2 regions of the Rhodoferax sp. GW821-FHT07F03 genome follow, and region 1 is predicted to be linked to the other one. Evidence: predicted binding sites of a transcription regulator. Region 1 holds the regulator's gene; the other holds the start of a gene.
The links. Region 1 encodes FliA, which starts transcription of late flagellar genes. Its sites were predicted from a motif close to CTAAAGTTTNNNNNNNNNNNGCCGNTA; they were not measured.

Region 1 (6,546 bases):
CTCTCGCGTTGGGCAAATTATGAGAAAACTTGAGTCTTTTGAGCCCTGGAAGAAGCGGGTGATTTCTGGCCAGTTCCCGGCTTTGTCTTTGAGTGTGTTTGCCTATAGTTCCGCAAGTTGCGGACCGAATCGGCGTGGTGTTCCGCGTGAAGCCAGTCGGGGCATGGAGGTGTTATGCAGTTTCTTTCTTCTCTGGTGGGCGTGCGCCGTGGCGTTGGCGCCGCTGTGGCGGCCTTGTTGTGGTCTGCAGGGGCCTACGCCCAGGTGGAGTCGGAGGTCCTGAGCGTGGGGCAGCGCTGGGCCGAGTCTGCCGTGGCCCAGGTGCCAAGCGATGTGTCCGGGAGCGGTACGTCGTTGCGCATGGAAGTGGTCGTGGGGGCGCTGGATACGCGCTTGCGTTTGGCTCCGTGCGCCAAGGTGGAACCTTACCTCCCAGCCGGTACCCGTCTATGGGGTAAAAGCCGCATAGGCTTGCGCTGTCTGGACGGGGTGACCCGTTGGAATGTTTTTTTGCCGGTGGCAGTGAAGGCTTTTGGCCCGGCCTGGATCGCAAAATCGAATGTCAATGCGGGTGCCGTGCTGACGATGGCCGACGCCATGGCTGCAGAGGTGGATTGGGCGGACGATGTTTCGCCGGTTGCGGCCCTGCCTGAGCAGTGGGTGGGTCAGATCGCAACGCGCTCTTGGGGTGCAGGGCAGGTAATACGCCAATCCATGCTGAAGCCGGCCCAGGTGTTCCAGGCAGGTACACAAATCCGGGTTTTGGCCCAAGGCGCGGGCTTTCAGGTGACTTCGGATGGCCAGGCCATGACAGCCGGTGTGGTGGGTCAGGTGGCCCGCGTGCGGATGGATAGTGGGCGGGTGATGTCTGGAATGGTGCTGGACGCCCGTACCGTCCGGATTGAAATGTAACAAGATCAGCTTTTTTACGCCGACTACTGTTTTTAGGGCTAAAGATAATGCGGATTCTGCCGAAACCATTGCTACGATGCTTCACGTTTGAGGCGGTTGGAGAGTGTGATGAAAATTGGAACAGGACAAGAGCTACCGGGAGCGGTTGGTTCTGCCAGCCTCAAAAAGGCCGAGCAGGACAAAAGCGCTGCGCCCGCCAGCATTGCGCAGCAGAGCGCCCAGACGGCGCCCTCGACAGGCGCATCCGTGTCCGTTTCCACCTTGGCTCGCACCCTGGAAACAGCCGACCGCGGCGTGAGTTCCGACTTCGACAGCAAGAAGGTGGCCGAATTGCGGGCTGCCATCAAGAACGGGACTTTCAAGGTCGATCCGGAGGCGATTGCAGACAAATTGCTCTCCAATGCCCAGGAAATGCTGAGCGTCACCTCCAAGTAAGCGCTTATTCGCTGTCTTTTCATCTGGGGCAATAACCATGTTTGCATCCCGTCTGGAAAACAGTTTGTCCCAGGTTGAACAATTGCTGGAAGATGTTTCGGCTGCCTTGCTGTCTGGCGAGCCTCTGGTTTTGGAGTCCACCAGTTCTGCATTGAGGCAGGCGGTGGTGGGGCTGTCAGGTTTGTTGCAAGGCCCTGCAGCTTCAGCCCGTCTGGATCAGGTGCTGCGTCAGCGGTTGGCGCGGGTTTCGCTCACGTTGTCCCAGCAGCGCACTAATTTATTGCGCCGGGCCGTGGTGGTGGACCGAGCTTTGGCTGCGGTGTTACCCCAGGCAGCACAAGCGCAGACCTATGGCAACGGCGCAAAGGCATCAACTTACCGAGGTGGTGCGGCCCGTATATATGCCGCCATGGCAACCTGAGTGCTCTTGCGCCCATTAAAAAAGCCGCCCCATCAGGAGCGGCTTTTTTAATGGGCCTAGATAGTCAAATCAGCGTTAGTGGCTGCGCATTTTTGCCCGTAGGCGGGCAATTGACTGGCTATGCAGTTGGCAGACGCGAGACTCCGTGATCTCCAGCACTGCGGCGATTTCCTTCAAATTCAGATCGCTTTCGTAATACATGCTCATGATGTATTGCTCGCGTTCGGGTAGGGTCTTGATGGCTTCTACCAGCGATTCGCGCAGTCGGTGATCGCGCAACAAGTGCAGCGGGTCGGCTGTTTCATCGGCTACATGGCGGTCCAGGAAGCTGGCTTCGTCATCACCCCCGCCGGTCATGTCCTCCAAATAGACGAGTTGGGTACCGCGTACCTTGCCCAGCAGGCTTTGGTATTCGGGCAGCGAGAGTTCGAGTTCGGCCGCAATTTCGGATTCCATGGGGCCGCGGCCCAGCTTTTGCTCCAGCTTTTGAACGGCCCGTTCTATGTCCTTCTGGCTTTTACGCGATCCACGCGACATCCAGTCGCTGTCGCGCAGTTCATCAATCATGGCTCCGCGTATGCGTTGCGTGGCGAAGGTCTCAAACTGCACGCCCTGGGCGACTTCGTAGCGGGTCAGGGCTTCAGACAGGCCGATCATGCCGACCTGTATAAGGTCGTCGAGCTCGATATTCGGCGGCAGCTTGGCAATCATGTGGTGCGCCAGTCGCCGAACCAGGGGCACGTACTGGCGAATCATGTGTTCGCGGTCCATGTGGCCTTTGGCGGTGTACATCAGCGTGCCCCCATGACGGAGATGTCTGAAGCCCATGGTTTGCTGTGCGCTGCCGTGGACAAACCTTGCACGACCGGGGCGGCATTGGCCATGAGACGCAGTACGAGGCTGTGCACATCGTCCCATACGGGTTTATGTTGCTGGAAGGAGCGCACCGTCATGAATTCGGTATTGCAGCCCAGATATATCTGGGCGCATTTTTGCAGTACCCGGCCCGTGGTTCTTGCCAGGTTTTCGGCGCGTTGTATAGGAGAGGTGATGACCGGCACAATAATGGGTAACAGCCGCGCTTGCAGCAACAGATTCTTGATATTTTTATAGGCTTCCAGCACGGATTCTCGCAGCGAAGTGACTGCCAGCAGGGGGCGCACCTCGCTATTTATCAGCAGCGCAGTCAGTAAGGGGGCCGCCCCATACAGTACGACGACGTCGCAGTTTCTAAACAAGTGGCCCAATGGCTGCAAAGGCATGGGGTGTTCCTGGCTGGCAAGCTGTGCCAGGCGACTCAACCCTAGCCGGGCTGGCACGATGTGCAGCGGCAAACTGGGAGCCGGTGCGTCCTCCAGCCAGTGTGCGCTATCCAACAGGTTCTGTAAACCAGGGTTGTCTTCCGATTCCTGGGTGGTGGCGTCCAGCACGGTTACGCGGTATTGCAACTCTTGCAAGGCGCCACAAACTTGCCACAGTAGCGGCAGTTCGGTGGACGCATCTCCCTGGCTGACCATGGCGATCACGCTCCAAGCGGCCTTGGGCGTCCATCGCCGCAAGCTTTCGCCCTGATCAGCGCAGGATTCAAGCATGTACCCGTTCCTTGCGGTCGGGTTCGGACTGGCCGGGCGAGAAGAAGAAGTTCAAGTCCAGTGCCTTGGGATCGAATGCCGATTTGCTTGACGAGCGCATGGATGCCCGCACCAGCTTTTTGGCGTCGGCTGCTTCCCAGTCTTCCGGCACGCGCTGGCCGTTGCACACTCCGCGCAACACCAATTGGTGGCGGATGATGGCGTCCAGTGCGGGGCCTAGTTTGGCGGCTTCGTCTACCTTGGACAGAATGGCTTGCTGTATGCCGCGCGTCTTGAAGGAGGTGAGTACCTCGTCCAGCGTATCGCCATGGCCGCCGGCATTTACCACCAGCAAGCGGTTGACTCCGGGCAGGTCCAGCACGTCCAGCATGTCGCGCTTGCGCGGGTCTCTGGGCGCCAATCCCGTGGTGTCGATAAGCACCATTTTTTTGTTGCTCAGCAAGCCCAGCAGATCCTGCAGTGCGGCGCGGTCATGGGCCAGGTGGGCGACTACTCCCAACATGCGTCCGTATGCCCGTAATTGCTCGTGGGCGGCGATGCGGTAGGTGTCGAGGGTAATCAGTCCAACGCTGTTGGTGCCGTACATACGTACGCATTGCGCGGCCAGCTTGGCTGCGGTGGTGGTTTTGCCCACACCGGTGGCGCCCACCAGTGCATACACGCCGCCTTCTTGCACCATGGATTGGCCGCTTGCGTCGGTGTGCAAATTGCGCTCCAGTACGTCCATCAGCCAGCGAACGGCTTCTGCGGCCGTGGCTTCTTCGGGCAGGCGCTCAATGACGGCTCGCGCCAGGGTGGGTGAGTAGCCAGCCCGGATGAGCTTCAGCATCAGGTTCGACTGGATTGGATCGCTGTTGGCCTTGCCCAACCAGGCCATGGTGTTGAAGCGCTCTTCAATCAGGTCTTTCATGGACTGCAGTTCGTCCACGATACCTTTGGAGTTGATGACGGCGGATGCCTGAGTTGCCTTCGGCTTGCTGAACGCAGGCGTCGACAGGGGGACTGCGTGGTTGGCCCGCGGTGCTGGTGCTGCCGCTGGCTTGGGCGGCTCCATTTGCGTGCGGTGGATTGATTTTGGAGGCAGGCCCTCGTCATTGGGGCCGCTGACGGTTTCATGCCGGCGGCGCAGCATGCGCTCGCGCACATAGTCTTGAAACGACAGTGTACTCATTGCCAGCTGCTCTGTGTCTTCCTGTACCGGGATTTGCGCCATGGCCTGTGTTGCGGCAGAGTTGGCCGCAGCTGGCAGGATTTGGGCGGGCCGACCTAAAGACTCAGCCACTTTGTCCAATCCAGACAAGGCGTCTTCGGCGGTTGCCACTACTTCCACGCCGTTGGGTGTGGGGCGGTTCGACAGTATCAGTGTGCCGTCCCCAAAGACTGCACGGGCCTTCGCCAATGCTTCGCGGGATGTTGCGGCGTGAAAGCGTTGGATGTTCATGTCAGTGCACCTTTAAGAATCGGGCCAATGCGGATGGTGTGTGTTTCGGGAATTTCGCTGTGTGCCAGCACCTGCAGGCGGGGGGCGACGCGGCGGACCAATCGGGAGATGGCATTGCGAATCTGGTCCGGGACCAGCAGGCAGGCGGGAACACCCAGCTCTTCTTGTTGCATGGCGACGTCTGCCACGTTACGGGTCAGCAAGTCGGCAACACCGGGGTCCAGCGCCGGGCCAGCTGCGTTGCCCAGGGCTTGCACCAGCATGCGCTCCAGGCCTGGTTCGATGGCGATGACATTGAGCTCGCGGGTAGGGCCGTAGATCTGTTGCACGATCGCTGGCGACAACGCAATGCGCACGCGGCGAGCCAAGTCCGCCGGGTCTTGTGTATTGCCGGCATGCTCGGCCAGGCATTCGACAATGGTGCGTATATCGCGGATGTGCACAGACTCTTCCAGCAGTAGCTGTAAGACTTTCTGGAACGTGGCGATAGACACCATTTTGGGAACCACCTCTTCGATCAATTTGGGAGCCAGTTTGCTGACATGTTCGACCAGCTGCTGCGTCTCTGTGCGGCTTAGCAACCGGGCCGCCTGCACTTGCATCAAGTGTGACAAATGTGTGGCCATCACGGTTTCCGAATCAACCACGGTAAAACCTGCCATTTGTGCGGCTTCCTTTTGCCGTTCGTCGATCCAGTGGGCGGGCAGTCCAAAGGCCGGATCGGTGGTGGCTGTGCCTATCAGCGGCGTAGTGATGCCGCCTGGGTTGATCGCCAGGTGCATGCCGGGGAAGGCTTCCCCTTCTCCCACCACCACGCCACGCAGAGTGATGCGGTAGGCGCTGGGTTTGAGCTCCAGGTTGTCGCGGACGTGTACGGGCGGTGGCAAGAAGCCCACTTCTTGGGCGAATTTGCGTCTGACCCCCTTGATGCGGGTCAGCAGGTCGCCGGGGCGGGTTTTATCTACCAGAGTGATGAGCCGATAGCCCAGCTCCAGACCCAGCAGGTCTACCGGCTGCAGGTCGTCCCAGGTGGCTTCGCCGTCCGTGGGGGGCGGGCCGACGATCAAGGTCGAGTCTTGCGGGACGGGGCGATGGGCAATGGCCCAGGCCATATAGCCCAGCACGGCCGCCATCGACAGGAAGACGGTGTGCGGCATATTGGGAATGATGCCCATGAACGCCAGAATGCCCGCAGTAATACCCAGTACGCGTGGCGAGTCGAATAGTTGTTGAATGATCTGCTTGCCGATGTCATCGTCCTTGCCCACCCGCGACACCACCATGGCTGCGGCAATGGAAATCAGCAGGCCAGGGATTTGCGCCACCAGCGCATCGCCAACGGCCAGCAAGATGTAGGTATCGGCTGCCTTGGAGGCGGTCAGTCCGTGCTGCAGCACGCCGATGGTGAAGCCGCCTACGATGTTGATCAGCAAGATCAAAATGCCGGCGATGGCATCGCCGCGCACAAACTTGGAGGCACCGTCCATGGAGCCGAAGAAGTCGGCTTCTTCGCCCACTTCGGCGCGGCGGCGCTTGGCTTCTTTTTCGTTGATCAAGCCTGCGTTCAGGTCGGCGTCAACGGCCATTTGCTTGCCGGGCATGGCGTCCAGGGTAAAGCGAGCTGACACTTCCGCAATACGCTCGGAGCCCTTGGTCACAACGACAAAGTTGATCACCACCAGGATGGCGAACACGATCAAGCCCACCGCAAAGTTGCCACCGATCAGAAAGTGCCCAAAGGCCTC
Region 2 (6,546 bases), on a different contig from region 1:
GCGGGTCTGGGCGATGGCGGCGGTGATGCGTTCATCGTCCGTGCCGGTGTGTATGCCCCAAACGCGCTCGCCGTATTGCAGCAGCTTGTCGCGCTTTTGCACGCGGCGCTCTTCCAGCATGGCGGGCAGCACGATGGCCAGGGTGCGGGCGTGGTCGATGTTGTGCAGGGCGGTCAGCTCGTGGCCCACCATGTGGGTGGCCCAGTCTTGCGGCACGCCGGCGCCGATCAGCCCGTTGAGTGCCAGGGTGGCGGCCCACATCAGGCTGGCGCGGTCGTCGTACACCGGCGTGGGCGCGGCCAGCAGGCGTGGGCCGATCTCCACCAGGGTCTGCAGCAGGCCTTCGGCAAAGCGGTCTTGCACCGGTGCGTTGACCGGGTAGGTCAGGTACTGCTCCACGGTGTGGACGAAGGCATCGACCACACCATTCGCCAGCTGCTGGGGCGGCAGGGTGTAGGTCTTGGTCGGGTCGAGTACCGAGAACAGCGGGAACACCTTGGCGCTGCGGAAGGGCAGCTTGGCACCGACGTCGCGCCGGGTGATGACGCCGCCGTTGTTCATCTCCGAGCCGGTGGCGGGCAGGGTCAGCACCGCGCCGAAGGGCAGGGCCTGGCCGATGTTGCGGCCGCGCTGCAGCAGGATGTCCCAGGCATCGCCTTCGAACAGGGCCGCAGCGGCGATGAACTTGGTGGCGTCAATTACCGAGCCGCCGCCCACGGCCAGCAGGAAATCGAAGCCCTCGGCCCGGATGCGCGCCACGGCCTGCAAGGCGGTGTCATAGCTGGGGTTGGGCTCGATGCCCGCAAACGTGCTGTGCTGGCGCGTGCCCAGGGCCTGGCGCACCTCGGTCAGGGTGCCGGTTTTTTCGGCACTGGCGCCACCGACCAGGATCAGCACCTTGGCGCCGGCGGGCACCAGCTTGGCGATGTCGGCAATGCGGTCCTTGCCAAAGACGATATGGGTGGGGTTGTGGAAGTCAAAGTTCAGCATGGGGGCCCCTTGTTTTTAGAACGAGTAGTTGTAAATAGACCGGTCGGCTAGTTGGGCCGGTGAAAAAATGATGGACATGCATGGCTCAGGCGGTGCGTGGGCCCAGCAGCAGTTCGGTGCTGCGGGTGGCTTGGTCAAACGCGCTGCCGTCACGGCGCAGCTTGGACAAAAGGCTGGCGCCCAGCCATAGCGCGTACAGGGTTTCGGCGGTGCTGGAGGCGTCCAGGCTGGCGGGCACGGAGCCGTCCAGCCGGGCTTCCTCCAGGCACAGGGCCAGGCGTTTTTGTACGCCGTCGGCGCCTTCGCGCAGGGTCTTGCGCATGGGTTCAGAGATGTCGGCCACTTCGGCGCTGAGCTTGACGATCAGGCATTTGGGGCTGGACGCAGGCTCTGTGCTGTCGCCCACGCCGCATTGCGTGACGTTCCAGTACGACCAGTAGCGCATCAGCCGGGCACGTGCCGGCGTGCCGTCGGGCCGTAGCAACGCGTCCAGCTGCTGCAAATAGCGCTCGATATAGCGCGCCAGCAGCACCTCGCCAAAGCGTTCCTTGGAGCTGAAGTAATGGTAGAACGAGCCCTTGGGCACGCCCGCACTGGCCAGTATCTCGGCCAGGCCCACGCCCACGAAACCCTTGCTGGAGATCAGGCGTTCTCCGCAGTCGAGGATCTGGTTACGGGTGGGGGAGGCGTCGGCAAGCATGGGTTGGATTGTGGATCAAGTAGACCAGTCGTCTAGTTCGGGTGCATGAAAAACCCGCCATAGAGGCGGGTTTTAGTGGAAGGCTTTTGCTATGAAATACGTAGCTTCCTGCGCAGGAATTAATTGCGCTAGAGGCCTGTTTCGTTCCTAGTGGATGAACTTCACCGCAGCAATCGCCAGCCAGCCCAGTACAAAGTTCAGCACCACCAGGTTGTGGATTTGGCCGGCGGCGCGCGCGGCGGTGGGCCATTCGGCGGCGGCTACGGCGCGCTTGAACTTGGCAAAGCCGGCAAAGTAGATATGGCCAAACACCAGCACCATCAGTAGGCCCAGGCCGGCCATCAGGCTCCAGCCCAGGGGCAGGCCTGCACCAGCGGCGCGGGCGGCCTTCATGCTGCTGCTGTACATATGGCCACCGGTGGCCAACAGCAGCACGATGGCGCCCAGTACCAGGCGGAAGAAGCGCTGCATCACCTGCACCATCAGCCGGGCGCGCGGCTGGGCCTCCATGGCGACCAGGGCGGCGGGGCGCAGGGCGAACAGCATGAAGGTCATGCCACCCATCCAGACGATGGCGGCCACTAAATGGAGAAAGGCAAAGGCTTCAAACAGCATGGCGGTATCTCGTGGGGGAAAGCTGCATTGTGACCGCCTCCGGTCCCTGGGCCCACGGCATGCTGCTAAATCTATAGCTGCCAGCGCAGGATTTATCTGCGCTAGCGCCGGTTTTTATCCTGAAACTCAGGCGTAGGTGTTGAGCTGGGTGCCCAGGCTGCCGGAGGTGGCCAGTGTCGGTGCGGGTGCGGGCTGGGGCAGGGCGTCTAACAGGGTCTGCGCGTTGCTCTCCTGCTGGTCCAGGGCTTTTTTCAGCACGCGGATGTTCAGGCTGTCGGACGCGGGGGCTTGTGCGGCGGCGGTGGCCGACTGCACGGCCGTGGTGTTGGCAATTCCCATGGTGCGGGTCTCCTGGCGGGGCGTAGAACGCGGTTCCTGGTTATCGGCGGTTTGCGGGCAGTCTGGAGTCGGGATTTCCCGTTTTTATGAAAAAATGGCTGTGGCGTACGTATTAACTGCGCAATCAGCTATTGAATACATAGCAACTACCAGGCTGTTAGCGCCTGCAAAAGTTGCTGGCGCGTGGCTGGCGGGGCAAAGCTGGCTTCGATGGAGGTGCGGGCAATGGTGCGCAGGTCGGCGTCGGTCCAGCCAAACGCGGCCTGGCAGCGCTGGTATTCACCCACTAGGCTGGCGCCCAGCAGCGAGGGGTCGTCGGTGTTCAGCGAGACGCGTACGCCGGCGCGGTATAGCCGGTCTACCGGGTGCTCGGCCAGCGAGGGGTAAACGCCCAGCAGCAGATTCGAGCTGGGGCAGATGCCCAGCGGTATCTGCCGATCCACCAGCAGGGCCACCACGGAGGGGTCTTCAATGGCGCGCACGCCGTGGTCGATACGGTCCGCGCCCAGCAGCAAGATGGCGTCGCGCACGCCCTCGGCTCCACTGGATTCACCCGCATGCACGGTGCGCCGCAGGCCGGCGGCCCCGGCGCGCTGGAAGGCTTCGGCAAAGCGTGGGCCGGTGCGGCCGGCCGCGGCTTCGTTGCCGTCTATGGACAGGGCCACCACGCGCGGATGGCGCAGCGCTACCAGCTGCTCCACCAACTGCACCGCCGCGTTGGCCGACTGGGTGCGCAGCAGGCTGATGCACAGGTTCACCGGCGGCAGACCGTCCTGCTCGGCGGCGCTCAGCCCGGCGTCTATGGCGTCCAGCATGGCTGGCAGCCGGCCATGCCAGGCCTTCCAGTGGCTGGGGTTGACGATCAGGTCGGCATAGCCCGCGCCGTTGTCGGCCAGGCGCTGGCTGTAGGCATAGGCCAATTGGGCCAGGCGCTCGGGTGTGTCGGCCAGCCCGCAGGCCCAGTCCAGAAAGTGCAGAAAGTCGCCCAGGCCCTGGAAGGCAAACAACTGATCCACAGGCCGTGGCAGCGTTACACCCGCCTGCTGTGCCCAACTTGCCAGCAAGGCGGGCTCGAAACAGCCCTCCAGGTGGGCATGTACCTCGGCCTTGGGCAGAGTGCGCAGGCGGTCTTGGGCGGTGCTGGCGGGGACGGGAGACGTATGCATACGGCATCTTAGAGCGAGTTCAAAGTCTTTTGGGAGGCCCAAAAAAAGACTTTGAACAGGTTTCTAGCCGTGGAATACCCGCCTACTGAAGGACGGCGCAAGAGCAGGGGAGCCCCTAGAATGAATGTATTCAAAAGTAAGGAGTGCGCATGGAAGCTTCTTATGAAGAGTTGATCGCGCAGGTCTTCACATTGCAAACCACCTTGGACCATGTGGGCGCTTATGTCTATGCCAAGGATTTGCAGGGCCGCTACACCTACGCCAACAGCATGGTGTGCAAGCAGTTCCGTTGTCGCCTGGACGAGGTGGTGGGCGCTGCGGACGACAAGTTTTTCGATCTGACGGTCCACAACCAATTCATGGCCAATGACCGCCACGTCATCGCCACGGGAGAGAAGGTCGAATTGGAAGAGGTCACTCTGGCTAAGGGCCAGCAGCAGCCCACGATCTGCTGGTCCGTCAAGCTGCCGCTGCGCGCACCAAGTGGCGAGATCGTTGGTCTGTGCGGCATTTCTACCGACATCACCGAGCGTCGACGCCTGGAGAGTACGCTGATGGCCCAGAAGACGCTGTTGGGCACGGTGCTGAATAATTTGGAGGCTCTGGTCTATATGAAGGACCGGCAGCGCCGTTATTTGTACGCCAATATCAACGCTGCCGAGCTGTTCGGTCAGACGCAGGAGAGCATCGTAGGCCTGACGGATGCGCAGATGATTCCCCCGGAGGAAGCGGAGCGTTTCGGCGTGATGGACCAGCAGGTGTTTGACAGCGGGCGTAAATCCACCGGCGAAGAAACCTTGGTGGACGCCGACGGCGTGACGCGCCATTACTGGTCCATCAAGGTGCCCATCACCAACCACGGCGTGGTGGACGCCTATGTGGGCATCTCCACCGACATCACCGAGGTCGTGCGGCTGAAAAACCAGTTCCGCCTGCTGGCCAATACCGATGCACTCACCGGCATCCTGAGCCGCCGGCATCTGCTGGAGCGGGCCGAGCAGGAGCTCAAGCGCGTGCGCCGCGCGCAGACGCAGATCGCGGTGATCGCCTTTGATATCGACAACTTCAAACTGGTCAACGACGGCTTCGGCCACTCGGTGGGCGACCGCGCCATCGTCGCCGTGGTGCAGGCTTGCCAGCGCAATCTGCGCGAGACCGACCTCTTTGGCCGCATCGGCGGCGATGAATTCGTGGTGGTGGCGGTGGATTCCGACCTGGCGGGTGCCCTGGCTCTGGCCGAGCGTATGCGCCAGGGCGTGGAGCAGGCGCTGTGCTTGTCCAACGACGGCAGGCCTGTGCGACTGAGCTCCAGTTTCGGCGTGGTGATGTCCGAGCCCGATGCCACGTTGGATGAGTTGCTGACCCATGCCGATGGCATGCTCTACCGCGCCAAGCGTGCCGGGCGCAACCGTGTATGGCATTTGCCCAGCGACCCGCCATGAAAACCCTGAACCTGGTGGGCGCGGGGCGCGTGGGCCAGACCCTGGCACGCTTGTGGCGACAGCAGGGCAGCTTCGCCGTACAGGACGTGCTGACCACCTCTTTGCAGCGCGCCGAGCTTGCCTGTGCCTCCATTGGCGCGGGCCGGGCGGTGGACAACCCGCAGGCCCTGCGCTCCGCCGATGTGTGGATGCTGGCCGTGCCGGATGCGCAGATTTCCGCCGCAGCCCAGGCGCTGGCGGCGGCCTTGTCTGCCAATGCCACACCTGCGCTGGCCTTCCACTGCAGTGGGGCCTTGGGCCATGGGCTGCTAGCACCGCTGGCTGAGCGGGGCTGGCAGACGGCCAGTGCGCATTGCATTCTGAGTTTTGCCTCGGTGGACGCGGCCGTGGCCCAATTTGCCGGTACCGCCTGCGCGCTGGAAGGTGACCCGGCGGCCTGCGAAATTTTGCGCAGCGCCTTCACGGCCATTGGCGCGCAATGCTTTGGCGTGGCCACGGAGCACAAGCTGCTGTACCACGCTGCGGCGGTGTTTGCCACCAACTTTCTGCCGGTGCTGCAGAGCGTGGCCGAAGACGCCTGGCGTAGCAGCGGCGTGCCGGCGGAGCTGATCCCAGGCCTGCGCCGCATGTTGCTGAACAATGCCGTGGCCAATATCACCGCGCTGGGTCCAGCCGCCGCGCTGACCGGGCCGGCCGCGCGCGGCGACACCGCGGCCATTGCCCGTCAGGCGCAGGCCGTCACGGCCTGGGACGCCCAGGCCGGCGCGGCCTATGAGGCGTTGAGTGCGCTGGCTTTGCGGATGGCCGGTAAAACCTAGAGCCCCAGTACCACCATCAGGCGGCTGGCACAGGCACGCAAGGGAGCGCAGGGCGAGTGCAGTGCAAACTCCAGGCAGCTGCTGGCGTAGCCACGGTCATGCATCAGCCGTGCGGGGTCTATATCACGGCCCTGGCCAGCCATCAGCCATTTGAAGTCCACCTCCAGCAGCAGGCCGCTGGGCGATGCCCCCGCCGTGCCGCTGTCTAATGTCATCGTGTCCGTATACATAAAAGCTCCGCCGAAAATGAGGCTGGCTGTCCATTTCAATATAGGCAAGGCCATGCAGAACAAGGGCTGGAATAAAGCCCTGGATAGGCTGTATATGGGGCCTTATTTACATAACGCATCAGGCACACAAAGCGGCTACGTGAAACAAACGTGAAACAATATTGCAATGCCAAAAAATGCACGTAAATCCCTGTTTCTGGTCGTTACCGGCCTGTGGCTGGCCTTACCTGTACTGGCCCAACTACC

Region 2: the regulator FliA is predicted to act here: its motif matches at 2,686-2,712, upstream of AC07R0_RS01155 (YjfB family protein).

Annotation. Positions count from the first base shown of each region.
Region 1 covers NZ_JBWKQM010000010.1:222,950-229,495, forward strand. The annotation lists gene flgA (flagellar basal body P-ring formation chaperone FlgA) at 175-912, shown strand; gene flgM (flagellar biosynthesis anti-sigma factor FlgM) at 1,021-1,347, shown strand; gene AC07R0_RS17145 (hypothetical protein) at 1,385-1,768, shown strand; gene AC07R0_RS17150 (RNA polymerase sigma factor FliA) at 1,844-2,560, opposite strand; gene AC07R0_RS17155 (P-loop NTPase family protein) at 2,560-3,360, opposite strand; gene flhF (flagellar biosynthesis GTPase FlhF) at 3,353-4,801, opposite strand; gene flhA (flagellar biosynthesis protein FlhA) at 4,798-6,546, opposite strand, start outside.
Region 2 covers NZ_JBWKQM010000001.1:258,799-265,344, forward strand. The annotation lists gene AC07R0_RS01140 (iron-containing alcohol dehydrogenase) at 1-990, opposite strand, end outside; gene AC07R0_RS01145 (TetR/AcrR family transcriptional regulator) at 1,076-1,690, opposite strand; gene AC07R0_RS01150 (CopD family protein) at 1,838-2,305, opposite strand; gene AC07R0_RS01155 (YjfB family protein) at 2,432-2,644, opposite strand; gene add (adenosine deaminase) at 2,791-3,810, opposite strand; gene AC07R0_RS01165 (sensor domain-containing diguanylate cyclase) at 3,960-5,252, shown strand; gene AC07R0_RS01170 (Rossmann-like and DUF2520 domain-containing protein) at 5,249-6,070, shown strand; gene AC07R0_RS01175 (hypothetical protein) at 6,067-6,285, opposite strand; gene AC07R0_RS01180 (secretin GspD/PilQ domain-containing protein) at 6,467-6,546, shown strand, end outside.